3 regions of the Jeotgalibaca ciconiae genome follow, and region 1 is predicted to be linked to each of the others. Evidence: predicted binding sites of a transcription regulator. Region 1 holds the regulator's gene; each other region holds the start of a gene.
The links. The regulator NrdR, encoded in region 1, represses ribonucleotide reductase genes. The targets are predictions, from matches to a motif close to ACACNATATATNGTGT.
Positions count from the first base shown of each region.

Region 2: EJN90_RS08490 (vitamin B12-dependent ribonucleotide reductase) is a predicted target of NrdR. The motif match lies at 2,114-2,129, and genes of this name have one in related genera.
Region 3: EJN90_RS01555 (deoxynucleoside kinase) is a predicted target of NrdR. The motif match lies at 2,489-2,504, and genes of this name have one in related genera.

Region 1 covers NZ_CP034465.1:2,254,848-2,260,260, reverse strand. The annotation lists T-box leader at 15-247, opposite strand; gene dnaI (primosomal protein DnaI) at 308-1,234, opposite strand; gene EJN90_RS10495 (replication initiation and membrane attachment family protein) at 1,234-2,664, opposite strand; gene nrdR (transcriptional regulator NrdR) at 2,667-3,170, opposite strand; gene coaE (dephospho-CoA kinase) at 3,241-3,834, opposite strand; gene mutM (DNA-formamidopyrimidine glycosylase) at 3,838-4,692, opposite strand; gene polA (DNA polymerase I) at 4,765-5,413, opposite strand, start outside.
Region 2 covers NZ_CP034465.1:1,799,697-1,805,109, reverse strand. The annotation lists gene EJN90_RS08500 (MetQ/NlpA family ABC transporter substrate-binding protein) at 1-743, opposite strand, end outside; gene EJN90_RS08495 (SDR family NAD(P)-dependent oxidoreductase) at 764-1,378, opposite strand; gene EJN90_RS14030 (hypothetical protein) at 1,360-1,533, opposite strand; T-box leader at 1,602-1,876, opposite strand; gene EJN90_RS08490 (vitamin B12-dependent ribonucleotide reductase) at 2,182-4,728, shown strand; gene uvrC (excinuclease ABC subunit UvrC) at 4,903-5,413, shown strand, end outside.
Region 3 covers NZ_CP034465.1:321,168-326,580, forward strand. The annotation lists gene EJN90_RS01550 (PTS transporter subunit IIC) at 337-1,395, opposite strand; gene EJN90_RS01555 (deoxynucleoside kinase) at 1,756-2,427, opposite strand; gene EJN90_RS01560 (ABC transporter substrate-binding protein) at 2,695-4,521, opposite strand; gene EJN90_RS01565 (ABC transporter permease) at 4,553-5,413, opposite strand, start outside.

The sequences.
Region 1 (5,413 bases):
TGCAGCGCACTCAGAAATGGGACGTTAAATTTTATACGTGGTTCCACCCAAATTCAGTTATCGTCCTAATAAGTAGTCTGATAACTCTCCAAACGCTGTAACGGGCGTGCCCGGTCTTTCTTACTCATAAGTATTTCAGAAAGTCTCTCGAAAGTGGTCCAGTAAAAAGGTTATTGAGATGTTTCACCGAGTCATCTCTCTCTTTAAAATAAGCGCTTCTTCTGTATGTCTTTCTCAACGATTTATAATGATAATCTGTCCATATTAAACCACTATCTTTTTCAAAAAGCAAGCGAAATTCATCAAATTATTCTTCCAAACGACGATTTTTCCCCGTCATAGTCACTTCTTTTGATAAATACTTGATTCTCTCCATCAAACGTTTTGCTTTAATCGGTTCGTCTTCTCCGCGATTTCCCACCCGAAGATGTCCTTCTAATTCTTTAAAAGTTAAATTCGATGAGAAGAAAGTCGGCAACTTTTCTTGCATACGATGCTGTAGAATTACACCGAGAACTTCATCTCGAATCCAAGTAGAGTTTACTTCGGCACCAATATCATCCAGCATTAAAATTTCACTATTTTTGATAATATCTAATTTTTCAGGAACACTATTGTCTGCAATTGAAGCTTTCATTTCTTGTGTAAAAGTTGGATAGTGCATCAAGGTCGTTAAATGACCATGCAAGGACAACTCATAAGCAATCGCTCCAAGTAAATAGGTTTTCCCTACTCCAAAAGGTCCATGCAAATACAAAGCTTTATGATAATCTTTTGGATTTTCATGATACGCTTCAACAAAACCAAATGCCAATTCCAAAGCTTCCATGCGATCTTGTGTCGGCAGGAATTTTTCCATCGTTGCCGAACGTGCGTCTTTGGAAATATTAATGGAATTAATGCGGCTTCTTAATTCTTTCTCACGTTCTTTTCGTATGGTTTCTGGACTTGGCATATAAACTACATCGATATATCCTGCATTCAATGCCAGTTCAGGAATATAACCGGGATTTTGTCCTTCTTCCCCTTTAGCAAGTTTCTGTTTTTCTTGCACAAACTCATGTAACTTCGAATAACTATTGGATATAATTTCTTGAGAAATTTGTTCTTGATGGTTCGATAAAAACGTCTGAACATCGGAATCGGCAAGAATCGATTGAACCATTTTTTCAAATTTCTCACTATTACCGGGACGACTCATATAATTTCGGAATCCTTTTCCAATATGATCCATCATGAATCTCCTGCCTTTCCACTATTTCTAAATTTCTTCAAACGTTCATTGAATCTCTTCTGAACATCTTCAGGTAACATCTCTTCCGTGATTGGTCCTTGATTATCTTTTGCCCAATCCGGCAGTTTTTCCACCTTGCGAACAACATTCTTCCCATAGTAACGAGCTGAACGATTTTCTTCGCGTTTTTCTGCAGCTGCTTTTTTCTGGCCAACAAATTGTTTTGTTTTTTCAATTGCCTGCTCAGGTTTGGTAACGTTCGACTGAGTCCAATCATTGGCAATTGTTTCCGCTATCGCCTTTATAAGCGTTGGATGTTTTTGAATAACGAGCGAATAATACACGAGCATATTTAATACGGCCGGTTCCAACTTATGTTCAGCTAGTAAAACTGTCAGCAAGTTTTTCTCTGCAGCTGTTACCGTTCCATTTTTCTGCTTTTTTATATTGCTAATAAAAGCGATAGGAGTCATACGCTCGCTTTGTGAAATTAGTTTGATTTCACTCGTTGAAAAACCTGCTTTCGTTAACTCTTTTATCCGATTCTCTGTTTTTGTTTCTGTCTGTTCAATGGTACTCATCACTTTATCTTGGATACGCTGATTTGAATACGGTTTGTTAACAGATAACTGTAAAATGATTTGTTCCAGCTCTTTTGTATTCACTTCTCCGGTTTCTAAATCCGTCGCTCTCAAAAGATATTGAGACATTTCCATTTCATCTATTCCAAATAAATGATGAAAAACGTTAATGCTCTCTTGAACTTCTTTTGTTAAGGCATTTTTGCTAAAGAATTCTTTCTGTAACAATTGCTGTAACAAATTAAAATCGAACGTTTGATTGTCCAAATGTGGCTTCTTGCCATTATTTACATCCATATAAGCTAGTCCCTTTTGATCAATCAAACCATTTTTCTGATAAGAAGCAGCAGAGACATTATAAACATCCAAAAATGATTTCGTTATATTCTTATAGGCAGCTTTATCCAGTATCGGAAAGCTGAACTTTTTTTGTAAAGAGTGTAATTTATTCTCGCCGATATGTTCCAATAAAAGGACTCTCATTAAGTCATCTTCAAAAAACTGTTTACTGCTAAGGGGTGGGCACGGCTCATAAATATACGTTTTGTCAGATTCATCTTTCAAATACGTATTTAACAAACCGATCCCTTCCAATCGTGCTCGTGCTTGATAAAGTTCAGGAATCCCAACGCTCACTAATGTTAAAAGATCGGAATGAAGACGCTGTTCACTACGATAGCTGCCCTCTTCTACTTCTGACAATAACGTCATATATAAACTATAAGCTTGCGGTCCAATAATGGGTTGATATAAAAAGGTGATGATTTTTTTATCAATATTCGTTATAAAATTGGTTTGACGGATAATCAAAGGATCTTTTGGGCTTAAATCTTTCCAAGGGTAACTCATTCTTACGAATCCTCTCCATCATTCCACGCATCCACTGGTTCGTTTTCATCCGGGTCTTTCTTTTCTAGTTTTCTTAACTCATCAAGAAACGTTTGGCGATCAGAAAACTGGCGGTATACACTCGCAAAACGAATATAAGCCACATCGTCAATTTTTACTAATTCATCCATTACGTGCTTGCCAATTTCCAGACTTGAAACTTCATTTTCACCCAGTGCACGAATTTCTTTTTCAACTTTATTGACAACTTCTTCCAGTTGCTCCAAGGCAATCGGACGTTTTTCACTTGAACGAACTAATCCACGCAATAATTTTTCACGACTAAATTCTTCACGTGTGCCATTCTTCTTGATAACCAGCAATGGTGACTGTTCAATTCTCTCAAAGGTAGTAAAACGATGATGGCAATTCTCACATTCTCGTCTGCGACGAATCGAGTTATTATCATCGATGGGGCGGCTGTCCACGACCCGGCTTCCATTATAGTGACATTTCGGACATTGCATCTCCTTAACCCCTTTCTCTCTATTTCTTTACCGCAAGTATACCATATTAACCGTCTTTATTTGGATTGTTTTAGAATTTCATTTTATCCAACCATTCATCTATTTGTAAATAGGTATCTTCTATTTTGTTGCTGTTATCAATTAAAATATCTGCTAGTTGTTTCTTCTTTTCAATCGATAATTGACTGTTGATTCGGTCTTGAGCTTCTTTTGTGGTTAATCCATTTCGTTTTATTAATCGCTCTAGTTGAATCTCAGGCGGTGTATAAACGACCATTACAGCATCGCAAACTTCTTGATAAGATGCTTCATAAAGTAATGGAATATCCAAAACGAGTAACGGGATATCTTGTCGACGATAATCAGCTACTTTTGTTAAAATCCACTCACGGATATTCGTTCCTAGCAACTGATTCAACAATTCTCTTTTCGTTTCATTATCAAAAATAATCGCTCCTAGCTTTTTGCGATTCAAACTGCCATCCTCTGATAAAACTTCCTTGTCGAAATGGGTAACAATGCTCTGCAGTCCTTCCGTTCCTACTTCTACAACTTCACGAGCACCGATATCAGCATCTACAATAGGGATATTTTTACTGGCTAAATAATTTGAAACAGTACTTTTACCACTAGCAATTCCGCCGGTTAATCCTAGGATAAACATCGATTAGAGAGCCCCCTTTTTATCATCGTCTATATAAATTTGACAGTTTGGACAAAAATGGGTCCCCCTTTGACCAACCTTAATTTTTTCAATCGGTGTTCCACAGCGCGGACAAGCTTCATTTTTTTTACCATATACATTCAACAAGACTTGAAAATGGCCTTCTTCACCAAAGGTATTCTTATAAGAACGAATGGTAGAACCCCCTGCTTGCACTGCACGCCCGATGACATCAATGATTGCTTCGTGCAAGTGTTTGGTTTCCTCTTCGTTTAATTTATTTGCAGGCTTTTGTGGATTAATTTTTGCTTCAAACAATGATTCATCCGCATAAATATTACCCACCCCTGCTACTACCTGTTGGTCTAAAATAACTGTTTTGATTGCTCGGCTCGTTTTTGAGAGTCGATTTTGGAAATCTAATATTTTGAAGGTTTCTGGAGTTGGTTCTGGTCCTAATTTTTGAATCGGCCCATATTCATCCTGTTTATCAATCGGAACTAAAGCAAAACGTCCGAATTTCCGTACATCTAAGTATCTTAGCTGACGGTTATCATTGAGATGAAATACCACATGTGTATGCTTTTTTAATGGCTCATCAGCTTTTGAAACTTCAAATTTCCCTTCCATACGTAAGTGAGAAATCATAGCCCAATGATCCAGTAAAAAAATCAGATATTTCCCTCTTCTTTCAACCGTATGAATCTGTTCGCCAATTAAGACCTCTTTAAATTTTTCAGAAGAAAAAGGTGGTGTAATCATCCGGTTCCAAAAAACATCAACATCAGTAATAACAGTTTTCGAAATCGTTTGGTTTAACCCTCTTCGAACAACTTCTACTTCTGGAAGTTCTGGCATTCTTATCATTCCTTTATTATGAACAGGATAGGAAACAGAAATAATCTGTTTTCTATCCTGTTTCAAGTTCATTTATTTAGCATCGTACCAGCTATCACCGTAATTGCTGTCAACAAGCAACGGTACGGTTAAATCAACTGCATTTTCCATGATTTGCGGGACGAGTTCTTCTAGTATTGCTACTTCTTCTTCAGGGCACTCAAAAATCAACTCATCATGTACTTGTAAGAGCATTTTTGCCTGAAGATTTTTTTCTTTAATTGCTTTTTGCATACGAATCATCGCTACTTTAATAATATCCGCGGCAGATCCTTGGATTGGCGAATTGATTGCCGTTCGTTCAGCAAATGAACGTAAATTGAAATTACTGCTCTTGATGTCCGGCAGGTATCTTCTGCGGTGGAATAATGTTTCCACGAAGCCTTTTTCTTTCGCCTCTTCCACAATTCTTTCCATAAACGCTTGAATACCTGGATATTTCTCAAAATAACGATCAATAAATTCTTTTGCTTGTTTTCGAGTAATACCTAAATTTTGGGAAAGACCGTAATCACTGATTCCATAGACGATACCGAAGTTAACAGCTTTGGCTTGGCGGCGAATGTTTCCATCTACTTCCTTTGGATTTTCAATGCCAAATACACGCATGGCGGTAGAAGTGTGAATGTCTTGTCCTTCGATAAAAGCTTCTTTCATGTGTTCGTCACCAGAAATATGTGCC
Region 2 (5,413 bases), 460 kb from region 1:
TCTTCATTGTCGGCGTTTTTCGGTTGAGTAACGAGAATATTAATATTATTTTTTGTATCTTCCCCAACCTCTTCGTAGAATAAGGAATCATTTAACACATTCAAACCGCCTTCTAAGGCAATGGTGTTGCTAATCAATGCAATATCAACATCTGGCAAAATACGCGGGCCAGTTGTGTCATCAATTTCTATAAACTTCAAACTCTTGGGATTTTCAATAATATCTGACATCGTTCCTAAAGCACCAAAATCGTCCGGCAAAGTAATCAGCCCTGTTTTTTGGAGTAAGAGCAGCCCACGAGAAGCGTTGGATGGGTTGTCTGCAATGGCAATCTCTGCTCCATCAGGGAGTTCATCCAAAGATGTATATTTATCTGAATAGACTCCCATCGGCTCCAAGTATGTCGTCGCAAAAGCGGTTAGTTTTTCACCCGATTCAGCATTGAAAGATTCGAGATATGCCAAAGATTGAAATGCATTAACATCCACTTCCTCATCAACGGTGGAGATATTTAATTGTGGTCCACCGTCAATTTCTTCCACTTCAAGCACGATTCCTGCTTCTTTTGCTGCATCTGATTCAGCAATGAATCGCCAGATCTGAGCGTCCGATGCTTGTGATCCGACAACGATTACTTTGTCGTCGCTCTCTTCCCCAGCAACTCCTTCCGACTTCTCTTCGCAAGCAGCCAAAAACAAAGCAGCAACAGCCGTTAAACTTATTATCCATTTTCTTTTCCTCATTTTCTAATTCCTCCCTATTCTTAATGCATGGTCATTCCACCTGTTACGTTAATCGCTTGCCCTGTCATATAGGAAGACAAAGGACTCGCCAAGAAAAGCACCACGCTGGCAACTTCTTCCGATTCAGCTGTTCTTCCTAGTGGAACTTGTGAGCAATCTTCTGCATAAATTTCCTCTGCTGTCATCTGGCGAATCAGACCTCCTTCCACGCGTTCTCTTTTTTTCATCGCGGTTTCGACAATTCCTGGACAAATTGCATTTACTAAAATATTATCTGGCGCTAACTCTTTCGCCATTGTTTTCGTCAATCCGAGTACTGCGTGTTTCGATGCTGCATAGGTTCCCATCGCTGTATAGCCATTCTTCCCAGCTTGGGATGCAATTTGGATGATGCGCCCGCCTTGTCCCCTCTCTTGCATCCACTTCCCTACTTTTTTGGAAGTCAAAAAAACGCCTTTTGCATTTACTTCCATCACCCGGTTCCAGTCTGACACATTGCTCTCAACAACAAAATCCATGGTAGAAATCCCTGCACAATTCACTAAAATATCGACTCCGCCAAAATGATTCAAACTATTTTCCAACCAGCAATCAATCGATGTTTCTTCTGCAAGATTTACGTGAGCAGTTGCCAAAAATTATCTTTTGCTTGAAATTCTTCTGCATAGGCAAAGTCAGCAGAGACAACCTGCGCGCCGGCTTGCAGAAATATTTGAACGATGGCAGCACCAATTCCATTTTTCCCGCCAGTAACAAAAGCTGCTTTTCCGTTCAAATCAATACTAATCACATTGAACACCTCCCGAATTGTATACACAAAAAAAACGCCCTCAAACAAATAATCCAATCGATTATTTGCCTAAGGACGGGAAGTTGTATTGCTTCACGTGGTACCACCTTTGTTCGTGTTGCCTTTGCAGACAACACCTCACCAAGTACTCAAAGAATTACTTCTTTGAAGACTCTGTTACTGTAACGGGTACTCCCGTAGCTGTCTCAAGTCCATGCTATCTGAACATTCAACAACTCCACTCAAAGATCATTTTCCATTTTGCTTTTCTTCCCTCTTTTCAGCTTCCAAGGGTCTCTGGTAAATGCCGGCAAAAACGTACTTTTCTTATCACTGTGTTTTTATTTTACTCATTAAAATCTCATCTTATGAAACTATAACGTTGCAGGAGTGTTTTGTCAAATAATTTTTCATTCTCTCCTTAGAAACTACTTAACATTTCTTTTACATATTGGGTTTTTTTTCTTATAAAAGGCGTCGTCCTTTGTTTTCTGTTTTTTTCAGTATGCCTCACAACATTTTTTACTGGCTTTTCTATCAGATACCCCTTAGTATATATAGTGTAGATTTCAAATAGACAACACTATATATAGTGTTTTTCAATATATGAATGGAGTGATAGAAGTGGCAACAGAAATTTCATCCACTTTGAAAAAAGGTTTCGAAGAATTAAATCAAGATATTGAGAAGTTTGACGCTGTTTTCCCCATTACGGAAGATATGCAGATTACTTATAATGGTGTCGCTCGTTTGGTAATGTTAGACCGTTACTCTTTTAAAGATACAAAAAAAGAAACCTTAAAAGAAGGCGACTTTGTTCTTTTAACAGTAAAAGAAGATCCAAAATATCCTGCTCGTGGAACGGGTACGATTCTTTCTTTAGACTGGGACAAAGGAACTGCTCGTATTTTAGTTTCTGAAGAATATCGACAAAATATTGATACGTTCGGTATGGAAGAAGAAGGTATCGTTAGTCGTTCCATTATCACGCTTGATAAACCACTAGAATTATTCTATGAACAAATCGCCATGCGAAATGCACATGGATTAGCGGAAGTAGAAATTTCTCCTGAGAAGCGATACCAAGCTTTTGTAAAATTCTACGAAGAACAAAAAGTGAAAAATTTTATTCCTGCAGGACGTGTACTATACGGAGCAGGTTCTGGTACAGATGTTACCTACTTTAACTGTTACGTAATGCCTTTCGTTCCTGATTCACGTGGCGGAATCTCTGATCACCGTAAAGAAGTAATGGAAATCATGAGCCGCGGTGGCGGAGTGGGAACAAATGGTTCTACGTTACGCCCAAGACATGCACTTGCTCGAGGGGTTAACGGTCGTTCTTCTGGTTCTGTCTCATGGCTAGATGATATCGCGAAATTAACGCACCTTGTTGAACAAGGTGGTTCTCGCCGTGGAGCTCAAATGATTATGCTTTCTGATTGGCATCCAGACATTGCCGAATTCATTATTTCAAAAATGCAAAATCCGCGCATTTTACGTTATATTATCGAAAATTTTGAAGATGAACAAATTCGTACATTGGCGCATGACAAACTGAAATTCATACCATTTTCAGCGAAAGAAATTAATATGTACACAGGAATCGTGAACTATAAAAACATTGCTGGAAATGGCGGTTTCGATCAATCCGTTATCCGTGATGCAGAAGCAAAACTTCGCGACGGCGGTACTTATTCAGTAAATGACCCTGAATTCCTGACCGGTGCGAACATTTCCGTATGTATTACAGATGATTTTATGGAAGCAGTCAAGAGTGATTCCGATTATGAACTTCGTTTTCCAGATGTAGAGAATTATTCTGCAGAAGAAATGGCATATTATGATAAAGAATGGGCAAATGTTGGAGATGTACGTGAATGGGAAGCGCAAGGGCATGCGGTCCGCACCTACCGTACAATGAAAGCACGTGATTTATGGAAGTTAATTAATATCTGTGCAACTTATGCTGCTGAACCAGGAATTTTCTTTATCGATAATGCAAATAATATGACGAATGCTAAAGCGTATGGACAGAAAGTCGTTGCAACAAACCCTTGTGGCGAACAACCTCTTGCACCATACTCTGTATGTAATTTAGCAGCTGTAAACTTAGCTGAAATGGTTAACAAAGATTTACAAATGGTTGATTTTGCCAAATTAGAAAAAACGGTTCGTATGGGTGTCCATATGCAGGACAACGTGATTGATTCAACTCCGTATTTCTTAGAAGAGAACCGTAAGCAGGCGCTAGGTGAACGTCGCGTAGGTTTAGGAATCATGGGACTTGCAGATATGTTGATTTACTGTGGTGTCCGTTATGGTTCAGAAGAAGGCAATCAATTAATCGACCAAGTATTTGAAACGATCGCAGTTACTGCATACGATGAAAGTATTGAGCTCGCCAAAGAGCGTGGCAGCTTCCCATTCTTAGTCGGAGAAACGGGTAAAGAAACACAACAACTGCGTGAGAAATTTGTAAATACTGGCTATATGAAACGTATGCCAGAACATATTCGTGAAAGTGTCTTGAAATATGGTATCCGTAACTCTCACCTATTGACTGTTGCACCGACTGGTTCTACGGGAACTATGGCAGGAGTATCTACAGGCTTAGAGCCATACTTCAGCTTCTCTTACTTCCGAAGTGGACGTCTCGGTAAATTTATTGAAGTGAAAGCGGAAATCGTTCAAGAGTACTTGGACCGTCATCCGGACGCTGATCCGAATAACTTGCCTGACTTCTTCACTACAGCAATGGAACTTTCTCCAGAAGAGCATGTTGACGTACAAACAACGATTCAACGTTGGGTAGACAGTTCTATTTCGAAAACGGTAAATGCACCAAGGGGATATACTGTTGAACAAGTTGAGAAAATTTATGAACGTCTTTATGATGGAGGAGCAAAAGGCGGCACGGTTTATGTAGATGGAAGCCGTGATAGCCAAGTCCTTACTTTAAAGGCGGAAGAAAATACATTTGATGAAGAAGCAGAACAAGAAAAAGAAGCTGCAAAAGTGAATAAAGACAAAACCTTCCTTGTCGATTCCATTATTGATTTGGAAGCAACGGATGTCACAATTGGAAACGAGATTGGTGATACTTGTCCAATCTGTCGTATCGGTACAGTCGAAGATTTAGGCGGCTGCAATACCTGTAACAACTGTGCAGCTCAGTTGAAGTGCGGTTTATAATGAAAGTTTGGAGCCTGTATATCCCTAGTGGATGTACAGGCTTTTTATGGTAGTTTACGAGTTTTATTGGTGTGAAGATCCCTCTTTTCCGTTTCCAACTATTGATCCTTCACTCATCAGAATTTACGAACTCGTGTTATACTATATTTATCAGATTGTAAAGGATTGGAAAGTATGAGCAGAGAAGAAATAAATCAGAAACTGGCGATTCTACCTGAGTTGCCGGGCTGCTATATTATGCGTAACAAAGAGAATGATATTATTTATATTGGAAAAGCAAAAAACTTACGCAGTCGAGTAAAGTCTTACTTTCATTCAAAACATGAAGGAAAAACAGCTTTACTTGTAGCAGACATTGATCATTTTGAATTTATTGTTACAAAAACAAATAAAGAATCGTTATTATTAGAAATTAGTCTAATCAAACAGTATCAGCCAAAATATAATATAAAACTAAAACAAGGCAGCATGTATCCTTACTTGAAGATTACCAATGAAAGAGATCCGCAATTGGTTATCACTTCAACTGTTGAAGAAGACGGCGGGATTTACTTTGGACCTTATCCAAATGTTTATGCTGCAACAGAAACCCAACAATTTATACAGAAAGTTTATCCACTTAGAAAATGCAGCAAGAATCAAAAACGAGCTTGCCTTTATTACCACATGGGCCAGTGTATTGGTT
Region 3 (5,413 bases), 1.0 Mb from region 1:
CTAGACATTGATGGTTGAACTTATAATCCCCTAGTCTATAAAAAATGCGAATAGCCTCGTGAATTATCTTTTGGCTGAACGCATTTTCTCGCACTCTCTTTTAAATGTGCTCGGAAATGCAGCAACCCTATGGCTTCTGAAATTCCTGCGAGGCAAAATCGCCTCTCTGGTATTTCTTCCAGCCTACGGGTGGCTGAACGCATTTTCTCGCACTCTCTTTTAAATGTGCTCGGAAATGCAGCAACCCTATGGCTTCTGAAATTCCTGCGAGGCAAAATCGCCTCTCTGGTATTTCTTCCAGCCTACGGGTGGCTGAACGCATTTTCTCGCACTCTATTATTCAAAAGAAATTTTATAGTCGATTGGTTTTACTAATGGAATGATTGTGGTAAATATCTTCTGAAAAAGCAGTCCTAACATTACCGGTGCAACTCCGAACAAGACAAATACGATTATCATATTTGTTGTGGAGTAGTCATTCGTTGTATTAAGTGCCGCCATTGGTCCTAATAACCCACTTAAACCAAAACCAGCGCTTGTCGGCGTGCCTTGAATATTCAGCCATCCTCCTAAAGCCCCAAGAACTGCTCCATTACATAAAATAGGAATCATGGTAAGTGGCTTTTTCATTGTATTTGCCATTTGAATTTTTGGTGAACCAATTACATGAGCTAAAGAAGTCCCTAAATTGTTAACAGACCAGCCCGCAATTGCTAAGCCGACGCCTGCCGCAACAACGCCTAAATTAGCTGTTCCTGATCCAACACCTGCTAAATTAATAGCAGTAGCGATTGCAACAGTCGAGATAGGAGAAACAATTAAAACTGCAAAAATCATTGCTAATAGACTTCCCATCAAAACTGGCTGTAAATCAGTAATATGCATGACGCCTTGGCCAATTATAGTAGAAATGTTTTTTACATGTGGAAGCGTCAATAAGCTGATTCCACCCGCAACACAAATTAGAATAGACGGCATCGCCAACATATTATACGCCCCTAATTTATCACCAATAAGTTTGATTAACAAAATGGATAGTACTGCTGCAAGTCCTGTATTGATTACATCTCCCGTTCCCTTGAAGAGAAAACCACCCGCTTCGTTAACAGACATCACTCCACTACCGATAACAGTAACCATCATTAAAGATAAGGTTTGAATCGGACTTAATTTAAATTGATAACCGATCGCTGCCCCAATTGCTGCTGGCATTAACGAAGCGACAAATTTCAATAATACAATCCAAGTTTCTACTTGGGGTATGATTGGAACAAACAACTTTAACAATTCTCCGAAAATAGATCCCGGCATCAATACTAAAACAATCCCCAAACTCATCCCATTTAATATTTTTAACATGAAATCTTTCCCAGAAATCCCAATCATCTTATCCATCTTACTTCCCCCTATGTTTTCTTTTTTAAACACGAAAATGCCTGCTTCAATTTTTAGAAATCGAAACAGGCAATTAGTTAGTAATCATAATAATACATATAGATATTAGAATGAAAATGTTCTATTTTGCCTATATCGATTTCTTTGAAATCTATAGGCAACTTTTTTGAACACGTTCAAATGCTTTAGCTACTCTATAGATTGATTCTAAAGTAATAGCTAAAGTAAAAGTTATTTAATTGTGGTTGTGGCATAAGATTCATTTTTTTCTTCATAATCATGCATTCCCCTCAACTAAGTTAGGGCCAGTATAGCAAAATGATTTAAGAAACTCAATAGAAAATTCATTATTTTCTCATTTTAACTCAATGAATAGCTTTCCATACTAGTATCTTCTGATATTCTTGATTCTATCAAAGCTTTCTCAATAATGTTGATGATCTCTTGTTGATCCTCCATACTATCAACAACATCAAAATCATCAATAGAGATTTTGATTTTTGGACTATAATCGTAATCGAGATACCATTGTTCGTAATTATCAAATAATAATCGGTAATATGCTAACAAGTCGGGATTATTCTCAATTTGTTCAAAATCTCTTCCCCGTCTTTTTATTCGCTCTAGAATCATTTCAAAAGAACCATCCAGATAAATCAATAAATCTGGAGCTTTTTTAGGAATCCCCTCTAGCTCTTCCATCATATTGTCTAACAAGTCATTATAGATATCCATTTCTTCCGTCGAAATATTTCCTTGCAAATAATTTACTTTCGTAAACAAAGCATCTTCATAAATCGAACGATCCAGCACATTATTATCATCGCTCAAAGCCGCTTTTATACTTCTAAAACGTGCATTTAAAAAGAATATTTGTAAACTAAACGCCCATTTCTCTTGGTTTTCATAAAATTTATCTAAAATTGGATTATGGTCGACACTTTCATAAAAAGCTTGTGTTCCCATTTTCCTTGCAATAAACTCTGTATAGGTAGATTTACCCGCGCCAATCATTCCAGCTAAAACAATCACACTCATCAAATCCCTTCCTTTATGTTCAAATAACAACATTTAGTATTGTACCATTCCGTTTGTACAATATATAGTACTTTCTTACTACTATTCGAAAAAAAACAGAGTCCAGAAGAATTCTCTGGTCCCTGTTTTTTATGTCTAGCTGCCAAGTCCTGGCCTAATGAAAAAAAGATAAATCTGTCCCATTGCGCGCTTCGCTGCTCATTAGGGCTAATTTCCTATTTTTTCATAAGCCAAGGCGGACTTGTTCGCTTTTCTAAATAATTATTCTGCTGTTTCTAAATATGCTTCATAGAATTCTTCTACTTTAGCTGGATCTGCTACTAATTCATTTCCTGTATCCACTAATGGGCTAACCGTTGAATATGCTTTTAGTTTGCTTCCATTATAAGCTGCGTTGATTTCATCTTGATTAATGGAGTACAAAATTGATTTACGTAAATCCGCACTCTCTGAAACTTCACGTCCACTTGTATTTACTAGCATATAGGTTACCGCATTACTTGGAATACTTTGTAACGCCAATGACTCTTCGCCTTCAACAATTTCATATTTCGTTTCATCCAATCCATATAGCAAGTGAACTTCGCCAGCACGTAGAGAAGATAATGCACTATCCATATCTGCAATGAAACGAACCGTTACATTAGCAATATTCGCTGTATTTTCTGTATCTGGCATGTACGCTGGGTTCTTCTGGAATGTTGCTTCATAATCATTTTTTTGAATCATGATGTAAGGGCCACTTGCATATAAATGATTGTCGTAAGTAGCACCTTCGGTAACTGCACGTTGGTCACCGTATGCAATATCGTTATTTACATCATAGCTGGCAATATCATAAGTATTGATACTTTCCACTTGTTTCTGTGAAACGATTCCAGCCGATTGATGCGCTAGATAATTTAATACTTGTGGGAAAGGCTCAGTTGTTGTTAACTTAATAACTTGGTAATTTCCTGTTGAGTTATCAACTTGGTCAGCTCCTTCAACTACTTCGTTGATTGGATTTGATAAGTTTTCTTCCAGAGCATCTAAAATATTACCCGAACCGTCAGACAACTGTGTATCTTCTAATTCATTTAAATCAGTTACCAATTCTACTGTATCAATATGTTCATGCAGTGAATAAGTACGATGGTCTGGAACAGAATTTTGATCTTTCGCACGGTTCATAGAAAAAATAACATCTTGCCCGCTTACCATTTCTCCTGTATCAACTGCTTGTCCTTCTTCTACTTTTGCGAAGTTAATATCGTCACGTAAAACAAAGTAATATTCTGAATTTCCTTCTGCAATTGCATGGCTATAGGATAGGGAACCATCTGAGACTACTTGATCATCATCCGTTAGGTTTACTAAACGAACATACATGTTTGTGTTCAATTGGTTAATGGATCCATCATTTCCTTTTACAGGATCCAATGAAGTAAGGTTTCCATTTGCTTGCGTTAGTAATAGGGTGTCTGTATCATTCAATGATTCATCTAAAAAAGATACTGGCTCCCATGCAAATGCACGTGATTTTGATAAACGAATAGTGTCAGGATTCAAGATTTCTTCATTAAACGCTTGAGCTTTTAAGGACGTATACAATGGGATAATATACGCATTCTCTGTTACAAGCGCATCTTCCAATTCTTTATATGTGTTGACATACTCTTCTGGTGTTTCTAAAGCTGCTTGATTAATCAATGCATCCACGTCTGAATCAGACATGATACTGTAATCACCATCGGTTATGAATAGGGATCGTACCGCATAGTCTGGGTTTCCCGTTACAGTTGTCCAACTTGAGATAGCCAAATCGTAATTACCAGCGTCTTTTTGAGCTGTGAAGCTCGCATAATCAGGCTGTGTATTCAATTCGACATTAAAGCCATTTTTAATCAGTTGATCACGAACAATATTCATGTCCGTTTCATTTGAACTTGTTCCTAATATTTCGATGGTTGTTTTTTCTGTTGTTTCAACGTTAGACGAAACATCCGTACCATCTGTTGGTTGATTTGCGTCTCCCTCAGTTTGAACGGAACAAGCAGCTAGGGTCAAAGATGCTGTAGCAATGAATGGTAATAATTTTTTCCTCATAATATTGTACTCCTCCACTATCATTTTTTGATTAATTCAATCTTGGGTCTGTCGCATCACGCAATCCATCCCCTAAAAAGTTAAACGATAAAACAAGTAAGATAATGGCTAATCCTGGATAGATCGCCAAGTGCGGATTTGTTTCTAGATATTCACTCCCTATTCTTAAAATATTTCCCCATTCTGGGACGTGAGCCTCTACTCCTAATCCAAGATAACTTAAACTGCTTGTAGAAATAACGGCTGTTCCTATTGTTAAAGTTGAACGAATAATCATGGGTGCCATCGCGTTGGGAATAATATGCTTTCTGAGAATAGACCAATTTGTCTGTCCAAGCGCTCGTGCTGCTTCTACATATTCATAATTAGTCACTTGCATAACATTTGCCCGCATTGTGCGAGCATAGGACGGAATAGAACCCAAACTTAAAGCGATGATTAAATTTGTAGTTGATGCACCAAAAGCTGCTACGATTGTAATAGCTAACAACATACCAGGAATCGCATATAATACATCAAGCAGACGCATAATGATGCTATCAGTCCGATTACCATAAAAACCAGAAACAGCTCCTAAACCACCGCCAATAAAAAATGGCAGTAAAGTAGACAATAAACCTACCGACAAGGAAATCTGAGAACCAAAGACAATTCGTGAAAATACATCTCTTCCATAATTATCTGTTCCAAAAGGATAGGCAAGTGAAGGTGCTTGTAAGACATTTTGATAATTGTTTTGTGTAGCAAAAGACTGACTGAAAGACCAGTTGCTGGTGATCGCTATGCTAATTAAAAAGGTAATAAAGAAAAGTCCGAGTAATGCCGCGTAATTTTTAGTCAATTTTTCTCGTATGCTTGTCTGTCTTCTTTCGCCCGACAAATTTTGATCGAG